DNA from 3 places in the Streptomyces sp. NPDC048462 genome. Region 2 is predicted to be linked to each of the others. Evidence: riboswitches for the same ligand, from Rfam matches in the RefSeq annotation. Region 2 holds a riboswitch; each other region holds the start of a gene.
What was found. Region 2 has a riboswitch for cobalamin ahead of ACGFU6_RS31555 (ribonucleoside-diphosphate reductase subunit alpha). Riboswitches for the same ligand answer to the same signal wherever they lie in the genome.

Region 1 (3,265 bases), on a different contig from region 2:
GCTGGGGGAAGGTGGTGTTGCCGTCGGGGTCGCCGGGCCAGTAGCCGCCGACGGCGAGGTTGAGGATGAGGAAGAAGGGCTTGTTGAAGGCCCAGGTGTTGCCGCCGGTGTCGGCGGGGGTGCGGTGCTGGTAGACGTTGCCGTCGACGGACCAGGTGACGGAATCGGGGGCCCAGTCGATGGCGAAGGTGTGGAAGTCGTCGGCGAAGGCCTGGCCGCCGGGGAGGCTGTAGCCGGCGCCGATGCCGGCGGAGCCGGAGTAGCCGGGGCCGTGCAGGGTGCCGTGGACGGTGCTGGGTTCGAAGCCGACGTTCTCCATGATGTCGATCTCGCCGGAGTTGGGCCAGCCGACCTGTCCGATGTCGTCGCCGAGCATCCAGAAGGCGGGCCACATGCCCTGGCCGCGCGGGATCTTCATCCGGGCCTCGACGTGGCCGTAGGTCTGGGTGAACTTGCCCGAGGTGTTCAGCCGCGCCGAGGTGTACTCGCAGGTGCCGTACCAGCACTGGTAGTTGTTCGGGTTCTCCTTGCGCGCGGTGATGACCAGATGACCCTGGCCGTCCAGCGCCGCGTTGCTGTTCCCGGCGGTGTAGTACTGCCGCTCGTGGTTGTCGACGTTGTCACCGGTCTCGATCTGCCACTTGCCGCCGTCAACGGCGGAACCTGCGGCTCCGTCGAAGTCGTCGGTGAACGTCGCGGCGGCGGCGGACGCCTGCGTGGTGACGGATCCCTTCGAGGCCGGAGACGGCATGGGGGCGCCGGAGGCGAGGCCGGAGGTGGCGGAGACGAGGGCGAGTACCGAGAGTGCGGAGACCAGGAGGCGCCTGGTCAGGTGGGGGGAGCTCATGTGGATTTCCTTTCCGTACGGGACGGAGGGAATGTGACTCACCATGCATATGACAAGTGGGGGCATGGCGGCCACGTGGGGGAGTTGCGGCCTTAGTTCACTTCGTGATTTAAGAAGTGAACCAAGAGCGTGTCAAGGCTCTTGGCAGACCACAGTTCTTGCACGCACCGGCCTACCGCCCCGTCGCCGCGTTCGTCAGCTCTCCGGTGCCGCCGGGAGCGGCCGGCCGCAGCGCAGGTTCCACCGCCCCGACCTGCCGCTGAGCTCCGTGACCGTCAGCGGTGCCACGTCCAGCCGCCAGAAGGCCTGCGGCGGGAGGTCCAGCGCGTGGACAGCCGCAGCGCGGATCACGGCGGGCTCGGCCACCGCCAGCACCTGCCCGTCGTCGCTCCTGTGCGGGGAGTCGAGCCACGAGCCCACCCGCGCGCACAGTTCCAGCAGGGACTCACCCCCGTGCGGCGCGGCGGCAGGATCGGTCAGCCAGGCGGCCACCCCGTCCGGCTCGTCCGTGCTCACCTCGGTCAGCCGGGCGCCGGTCCAGCGGCCCATCTCCCAGTCCCGCAGGGCGGGTTCGGGATCGGAGCGGAGTCCCAGCGCGTCCGCGGTCGCGGTGCAGCGCATGGACGGGCCGCGCACGTGCCTGGCCGCCGAGGGCACGGCGGGCGCGGCGTCCCGCGCCTGCCGGAGCCCGGCGTCGTCCAGCGGCGCGTCACCGGCGAACCGGGCCTCGCGCAGCGCCGCGTTCATCGCCGGTGAGATCAACATCACCCGTACCGTCATTACTGCTCTCAACTCCCTGAACGGTGGCCACTTGGCCAACCACACCATGGCATCCGGGCTTCCCGGATGCCCGGACCGCACCATGGCGGCGCCCACGCCCAGGCGGTATGGTCGCGACGACACGACGAGGGTGTGACGGAAGTCCGGTGAGAATCCGGCACGGTCGCGCCACTGTGAACCCGCACCTGTGCGGGGAAGTCAGACCCAGCACCTTCGTCTCAGGCACCACGATCGGGACGCGTGTTCCCACAGGAGGTTCTGCCATGGCACAGACTGCTGCCCCCGCCACCGGCGCACCCGCCATCACTCCCATCTCGCTGAAGGCCATCGCCCCTTGGGCGGTCTTCTTCGGCATCCTCATGCTGATCCTGCTGTACTTCGTCGGCGCCGAGCAGGGCGCCACCTCCGTCATCTCGGGCGCGGGCGTGCACGAGTGGGTCCACGACGGCCGTCACCTGCTCGGTTTCCCCTGCCACTGACCCACCGGGCTGATCCAGGGGAATCCCTCATGAACTCCATATCTGTCAGAGCTCTGCTGGTCCGCGGCATGCTGGCCGGCCTCGTCGCGGGCGCGCTCGCGCTGGCCGTCGCCTACTTCCTCGGCGAGTCCCGGGTGGACGCCGCCATCGCCCTCGAGGAGGCGCACAGCCACGACCACGGCGGCGGCGAGGAACTCGTCAGCCGCACCATGCAGTCCACCGCGGGACTCGCCACCGGCGTACTCGTCTTCGGGGTGGCCATCGGCGGCATCGCCGCACTCGTCTTCTGCTACGCACTCGGCCGGACGGGCCGCTTCGGCCCGCGCGCCACCGCGGCGCTGATCGCGGGCGCGGCCCTGCTGGCCGTGTACGTCGTGCCGTTCCTGAAGTACCCGGCGAACCCGCCGGCCGTCGGCAACCCCGACACGATCGGCAGACGCACGGCACTGTTCTTCCTGATGGTCGCCCTCAGCGTGCTGCTGGCCGTCGCCGCCGTCATCCTCGGCAAGCGGCTGGCACCCCGCCTGGGCGCCTGGAACGCGACGATCGCCGCAGCGGCCGGATACGTGCTGCTCATCGGTCTCGCGTACGTCTTCCTGCCCTCGTTCAACGAGGTCGGAAAGGACTTCCCGGCCACCCTGCTGTGGCAGTTCAGGCTGGCCACGCTCGCGGTCCAGGTCACGCTGTGGACCACCTTCGGGCTGCTCTTCGGCTACCTCACCGAACGGCTGCTGGTGCCGAGGGCACAGCCTGCCCGGGCCGGAAGCGGAACGGCGGAACGCGCCGCGGCCGCGGCGCGCTGACCCGCCCGGACGTGCCGTCGGGCCCGTGCGGCGCCGGAACCCGCGAGGTGAGTTCTTCTCGCGGGTTCCGCCGCGCCACGGGCCGGTGCGCGTCACCGCTCCGCGGGACCGTCCCAGTCCACGCGGTAGTGCTTCAGCAGGGAGTCCTCACGCACCAGGCGCATCCCCGCGGCCGTCATGACGCGCTGGGAGGCGATGTTGTCGAGGTCGGTGTCCCCGTGCACGCAGGCGACGCCCCGGTCGCGGGCGAACCGCAGCAGCGCGCGGAGCGCCTCGGAGGCGTACCCCATGCCGCGGACCGAGGGCACGAGCCCGTAGCCGATCGTGACGTGTCCGGCCTCGTCGGGAACTCCGTG
Region 2 (3,265 bases):
TCGAGAACATGTTCCCCGACTGGTTCGCGGGCGTGGCGTTCGCCGCCATCGGCATCGGCGCCCTGGTCCCCGCGGCGATCATGTCGATCGCGGCGGCGAACCTCTTCACCCGGAACATCTACAAGGACTTCATCAAGCCCGACGCGACGCCCGCCCAGGAGACCAAGGTCTCCAAGCTGGTGTCGCTGCTGGTGAAGGTCGGCGCGCTCGCGTTCGTCCTCACCATGGACAAGACGGTCGCGATCAACTTCCAGCTGCTCGGCGGGATCTGGATCCTCCAGACGATGCCCGCCCTGGTCGGCGGCCTCTTCACCCGGTGGTTCCACCGCTGGGCGCTGCTCGCGGGCTGGGCGGTCGGCATGGTCTACGGAACGGCCGCGGCCTACGGGGTCGCCAGCCCCACCCAGGCGCACTTCGGCGGCTCGTCCAAGGAGATCCCGGGCATCGGCGAGATCGGCTACATCGGCCTGACGGCGTTCGTGCTGAACGTCGTGGTGACCGTCGTCCTCACCTTCGTCCTGAACGCCGTGAAGGCGCCTGCGGGGATCGACGAGACCTCTCCCGCCGACTACACCGCCGACGCGGGCGACCCGGGCGTGAAGACGGAGCTCCCGCCGGCCACGGCCGGTGCGCCCGGCGGTCACTGACCGAGGCGCCACGGGCCGCCGCACCCCAGCACGTGGGGAGCGGCGGCCCGTTCGCGCGTCCGGGGAACCCTCGGGCAGCGCCGCCGGAGCCGCCGGGGAAAACCCGTGCCGGCGCCGCCCGCGGGTGCGGCAGACTTCCGTGCATGGACATAACCATCAGGCCGGTCGAGCCCGCCGAGTACGCCGCCCTCGGCGAGATCACCGCCGAGGCCTATCTCGGGGACGGGCTGCTGGACTTCGGCGCCGACGACCCGTATCTGGTGCAACTGCGCGACGTCCCCCGGCGGGCCGCCGAGGCCGAGGTGCTCGTCGCGGCGGACGCGCGGGGCCGGGTCCTCGGCGGGGTCACCTACGCGCCGCCGGGCAACCGCTGGGCCGACATCGCGGCGCCGGACGAGGCCGAGTTCCGGATGCTCGCGGTCTCGCGCGAGGCACGTGGGGCCGGGGCGGGCGAGGCGCTCGTCCGGGCCTGTATCGACCGCGCACGAGCCACCCCGGGGGTCACCGGCATCGTCCTGTCGACGCAGCCGGCGATGCGCGGGGCCCATAGGATCTACGGGCGCCTCGGCTTCGTCCGGACCCCCGAAAAGGACTGGTATCCCATCGAAGGGCTCTCGCTGCTGACATACCGCCTGGAGTTCCCGGCGGTCTCTTGATCGGTCACGCGACACAACATGTGGGGGCTGCCTCATCCAGCGGCCCCCACATGTATGCTCGTGCTCGCTGTCGCCGCAGGGAAATCCGGTGCGAATCCGGAACTGTCCCGCAACGGTGTATTCGGTGTGCTTTTGCGCACCTCCGAGTCCGAGGACCTGCCGACAGCGCATCCGGCTCGACCGAACCGGATGCCCAGACGTCCGGGCCTCGTGGATGGGCCGGTGGACGCCGCACGGAGTGCTGCCCCGACCGGGCCCCGCTCCGCCCGGCTGCCCCGCTCCCCCGCCGGCCCAGAGCCGAGCGAGGGAGAGCACCACGTGACCATCGCGCCAGCCGATCCGGTTTCAGCGGCCGAATCAACGGGACCCACGAGCGACGGACCGGGCACCGCACTTCTGCGGACCCTCACCGCCCTCACCGCGGACCTGCCCGACACCGACCCCGGACGCGTCGCCGGCGCCGCGCTGCGCGGCCGCAACGCCCGGTCGGACGAGGCCGAGCTGAGCTCGCTGGCCACCGAGGCCGCGGCGGGCCTGATCTCCGAGGATCCCGCCTACTCCCGGCTCGCCGCCCGCCTCCTCACCCGCACCATCGCGGACGAGGCGGCCGGCCAGGGCGCGACGTCCTTCTCCGCGTCCGTCGCCGTGGGCCACCGCGAAGGCCTGATCGCGGACCGCACCGCCGAGTTCGTGACGCTGCACGCGGCCGCTCTCGACGCGCTGGTCGACCGGGCCCTCACCGACGGCGCCGACGACCGGTTCGGCTACTTCGGGCTGCGCACCCTGCACAGCCGCTACCTGCTGCGCCACCCGATCACCCGCCAGGTCGTCGAGACCCCGCAGCACTTCATGCTGCGGGTGGCCGCCGGGCTCGCGGAGGACGACTCCGAGCGCGCCCTGGACGAGGTCGCGGCCCTGTACCGGCTGATGAGCCGGCTGGACTACCTGCCCTCCTCCCCCACGCTCTTCAACTCCGGCACCCGGCACCCGCAGATGTCCTCCTGCTACCTGCTGGACTCGCCGCTGGACGAGCTGGACTCGATCTACGACCGCTACCACCAGGTGGCGCGGCTGTCGAAGCACGCGGGTGGCATCGGCCTCTCGTACTCCCGCATCCGGGCCCGCGGTTCGCTGATCCGGGGCACCAACGGGCACTCCAACGGCATCGTGCCGTTCCTCAAGACGCTCGACGCCTCCGTCGCCGCGGTCAACCAGGGCGGCCGGCGCAAGGGCGCCGCCGCGGTCTACCTGGAGACCTGGCACGCGGACATCGAGGAGTTCCTGGAGCTGCGCGACAACACGGGCGAGGACCAGCGGCGCACGCACAACCTGAACCTGGCGCACTGGATCCCGGACGAGTTCATGCGCCGGGTGGACGCGGACACCGAGTGGTCGCTGTTCTCCCCGGCCGACGTGCCCGAGCTGGTCGACCTGTGGGGCGACGCGTTCGACGCCGCCTACCGGGCGGCCGAGGCCAAGGGCCTGGCCCGCAAGACGATGCCGGCCCGTGAGCTGTACGGCCGGATGATGCGGACCCTCGCCCAGACCGGCCAGGGCTGGATGACGTTCAAGGACGCCTCCAACCGGACCGCGAACCAGACCGCCGAGCCGGGCCGCGTCGTGCACTCCTCGAACCTGTGCACCGAGATCCTCGAAGTCACCGACGACGGCGAGACGGCCGTCTGCAACCTGGGTTCGGTCAACCTCGGCGCGTTCGTCGAGGGCGGCACGATCGACTGGGAACGGCTGGACGCCACCGTGCGCACCGCCGTGACCTTCCTGGACCGGGTCGTCGACATCAACTTCTACCCGACCGAGCAGGCCGGCCGGTCCAACGCCCGCTGGCGGCCGGTGGGGCTGGGCGCGATGGGTCTCCAGGACGTCTTCTTCCAGCTGCGGCTGCCCTTCGACTCCCCCGAGGCCCGCGCGCTCTCCACGAAGATCTCCGAGCGGATCATGCTC
Region 3 (3,265 bases), on a different contig from region 2:
TCCTGGGTCAACTGGACGCCGGTGCCGGGGTACGAGCCGCGGCGCCGGATCCGGGACGCCGGGCCCACCGCGACACCGGCTGCCCGCGTCGCGGTGAGCGGATCCCGGGCACGTTCGGCAGCGGGCGGAGCGGGCCCCTGTGGCCTGCTCCGCTCCGGTCACCGGGCCAGGCAGCAGTCACCGCACTTCGCACCGTTCAAGGCCCGGTAGTACAGACAGCAGCTCCGCCGCCGGAACGTCAGCTCGGGGCCGGTGACCTCGCCCGTACCCAACAGCCGCCCCGTCTGAAGGAGTTCCCTGGTCAGCCCGGTGAGCGGTGCCCGCAGGTCGGGCCGGGACCTGAGCAGCTGCGCCGCCGAACCGACCAGCGCGGAAGCCGAGTTACCCGCGAGCAGGCGGGGAGCCACCTTGACGGGCAGGCCCCGCTCCACACCCTCCAGAACACCGTCCGCCTGAGCGCGGACGGCATCGGCGAGCGACGACGCCGGCTGCGGAGCACGGCTGCCCCGAGGCTCGGCCAGCCGGAGCGCCGCACTGTCACCGGCCCATTCCACGGTGGTCGTCTCCGGCACGATCCCGTGCAACAGCGCGCAGGCGAGAACCGGTGACCACAGGCGGGCCGCGAGCCCGAGATGGGCGATGGAGACTCCGACGCGGGCCTCGGCGGTGGCGTAGCGTTCATTGACCGTCCTGGCCCGCGCGCCGAACCCTTCCCGTGTGAGCCCTCCTGCACCGGACCCGGGCCCCCGGGCCGTGTCCAGGACGAAGAATCCGCCCATCCGCGCCACGTCGCGCAGCGCCACGACGACCTCGTGCGCCGGTACCGCGTCCGCCGCGCGCCCACCGCTGGTCATGAGGTCGCCGTCCTCACGCGGCGCGGCGGGTCGATCAGATAGAGGTCGAGGATGCCGGGACGGTCCGCGACACCCGGCCCGCCGGCCCGCACCCAATCCACTATGTCCTCGGTGGCATTGGGGTCGTTGACCAGGCCGAGCCAGACCGGCCGGGCTCCTGCCGCCCGCCCGACGGCAGAAGGCTGTACGACGATGACGTTGGCCTGCTCACAGAGGTCCAGGCAGTCGGAGGTCCGCACCGGGGCGATCTCCCGCAACCGCGCGGTCTGCGCGGGGTGATCGCCCCGCACCTTGACCGTGCCGCAGCAGCAGTCGCGGCACACCACCACCCGGCAGGGGACCGTCCGGTCCGACGTCGGCGCGTTCTCGTCGACTGGCCGCTCAGGCATGCCGCATCCTCCCTCTTGCCGGGGAGTTCCGCCCCGGGGTCCTTCGAGGAGGCGACAGCGTGAGTCTCCTGGCTCTCGGGTCCGTGCTCGTCCCGGCCTTCCCGCCCTCGCGGGGCAGTGGCGCATCGGGATCCGCTCGCCGATCACAGTGGCGGTACCGCACCGGATTCCCACCGGTTTCCTCGGGCCGCCGTCGCCCATGTCCGCAGCCCATCATGTCACCCGCCCCACGGTGGCAGGAGCCCGGCCGGACGGCGTACCGGGACACCTCCGTGCCCGGCCACCGGGCGGCATCAGGGGCGCCGTGACCTCGCCAGCGCCAGGGCGTCAGTGACTTCCCGGACCACGCGCTCCGCGTCCTCGGGGCTGTTGACCACGTCGGTGTCGTTCATGTCGACCACGACGACGTCACTGGCGCGGTAGTGCTCGCGCACCCAGTCGTCGTACCCCGACCACAGCGTCCGGTAGTACCCGACGAGACTCCGGTCCTGTTCGAAATCGCGTCCCCGCAGCCCGATGCGGTGCAGTACCGTCTCGAAGTCCGCCCGGAGATACACCATGAGATCGGGTGCTTTGCGGTAGGGCAGGCCGTCGATCTCGCGCATCATCTCCGCGAGCAGCCCCTCGTACACCCGCATCTCAAGGGAACTGATCCTGCCGAGGTCGTGGTTGACCTTGGCGAAGTACCAGTCCTCGTAGATGGAGCGGTCGAGCACGTTGTCGTCCTGCTTGTACGCGTCTTTGATCGCGGCGAAACGCGTCTGCAGGAAGTAGAGCTGGAGGAGGAAGGGGTACCGCCTCGCCTCTATCTCTTCGGGGCCGGCCGTGTAGAAGAGCGGCAGAATCGGATTGTCCTCCACGCTCTCGTAGAAGACCCTGCTCCCCAGCTCCTTGGCGATCAGTTCGGCGACACTCGTCTTTCCGATCCCGATCATGCCGCCGACGCAGATCACTGCCATACCTCGAATCTTTCTCGGAGTTGCCCATGCCGGAGGGCTGCACAGGATCCAGGGCGTGATGCAGACCCCGTCGATGCTCGCTGCCCCGACGGGGGACGACTTGCCCGAAGAGGCTCCTGTCGCCCATCAGAACGAGCGTCGCGAGCGTCATTTCAGCGTCAGGTATCGCCCGCAACGCACACCCTATGCGCCGGAGCGAAACCTCAGGTCAGTCGTCCTTCTTCACCGGCTCCATGATCGCCGCGCACTCCACGTGATGCGTCATCGCGAAACAGATGCGGGCCGCCGGGCTGCTGGCCCGGCACCGCAGGCGACGGCTCGCAGCCTGACCACCACACCCATGGTGCCCGTCAAAGCGGAACAAGCCCAGTTCAGGGCGGCGCATCCACACCTTGGCCTGTCAGAGGCTCCTCTTGGGGATGGGGCAGTGGACGCCTTCGACGATGTCGACGGCTGAGCGGAACGTCGTGGCGGGGAGTGACTTCACACAGGCGAGGCCGGAGCCGGCCTCAACGTTGGCCGTCAGGTACGCGGCTGAGAGCCGCGAGCCGGTCGCGCCGGCCGCCGGGCGTGAGCACGCCTCATTCAGGGCGTCACGATGTCGAAGTTGGGGTCGAACGTGTCGATGAGCTCGGCCAGCGCCGGCAGAACGGTGCCGTCGCCGTCGAGGCGGATTTTCCCGGACTCGGCGAGCGTGGCCGCGCTCGCCGGGTTCAGCAGAACACTCACCAGGGCCGCCTTGGTTCCCGTGACGGTGAGCTGCGTGTCGGGGGACGCGCCGCGGCGGGCGTTGAGGACGCCGCGCGCGACCCACATCGTCCATGTCTCGTCGCTGTCCTTGAAGGAGAAGTCGATGCGCAGGTCGGCCTCTGCGGCTTTGTCGCCGATCAGGTGGACGGCGGCGTAGTCGAAGAGGATGTCGATGGGCATGGCGAAGATCGTGTCGGGGCTGGCCGTGGCGAATGTGGCGGGCTGGACACCCTCGCGCAGTTCCCTGGCCGCGGTGAGGAAGATGCCGCGCCACTGCGGTCCCTCGGCCTGGTAGCCCATCTGCTCGTACGCG

Region 1: it holds a riboswitch for cobalamin, as region 2 does, so the genes downstream of both, ACGFU6_RS06875 (CbtB-domain containing protein) here and ACGFU6_RS31555 (ribonucleoside-diphosphate reductase subunit alpha) in region 2, are expected to answer to the same signal.
Region 3: it holds a riboswitch for cobalamin, as region 2 does, so the genes downstream of both, ACGFU6_RS09530 ((2Fe-2S) ferredoxin domain-containing protein) here and ACGFU6_RS31555 (ribonucleoside-diphosphate reductase subunit alpha) in region 2, are expected to answer to the same signal.

The regions. Positions count from the first base shown of each region.
Region 1 is NZ_JBICXG010000003.1:168,066-171,330, forward strand. It holds gene ACGFU6_RS06865 (family 16 glycosylhydrolase) at 1-847, opposite strand, end outside; gene ACGFU6_RS06870 (histidine phosphatase family protein) at 1,043-1,627, opposite strand; adenosylcobalamin (AdoCbl) riboswitch at 1,751-1,845, shown strand; gene ACGFU6_RS06875 (CbtB-domain containing protein) at 1,891-2,106, shown strand; gene ACGFU6_RS06880 (CbtA family protein) at 2,136-2,909, shown strand; gene ACGFU6_RS06885 (GNAT family N-acetyltransferase) at 3,002-3,265, opposite strand, start outside.
Region 2 is NZ_JBICXG010000026.1:26,248-29,512, forward strand. It holds gene mctP (monocarboxylate uptake permease MctP) at 1-647, shown strand, start outside; gene ACGFU6_RS31550 (GNAT family N-acetyltransferase) at 791-1,303, shown strand; cobalamin riboswitch at 1,345-1,482, shown strand; gene ACGFU6_RS31555 (ribonucleoside-diphosphate reductase subunit alpha) at 1,622-3,265, shown strand, end outside.
Region 3 is NZ_JBICXG010000004.1:229,723-232,987, reverse strand. It holds gene ACGFU6_RS09535 ((2Fe-2S)-binding protein) at 159-854, opposite strand; gene ACGFU6_RS09530 ((2Fe-2S) ferredoxin domain-containing protein) at 851-1,243, opposite strand; cobalamin riboswitch at 1,305-1,427, opposite strand; gene ACGFU6_RS09525 (deoxynucleoside kinase) at 1,537-2,202, opposite strand; gene ACGFU6_RS09520 (alkyl/aryl-sulfatase) at 2,788-3,265, opposite strand, start outside.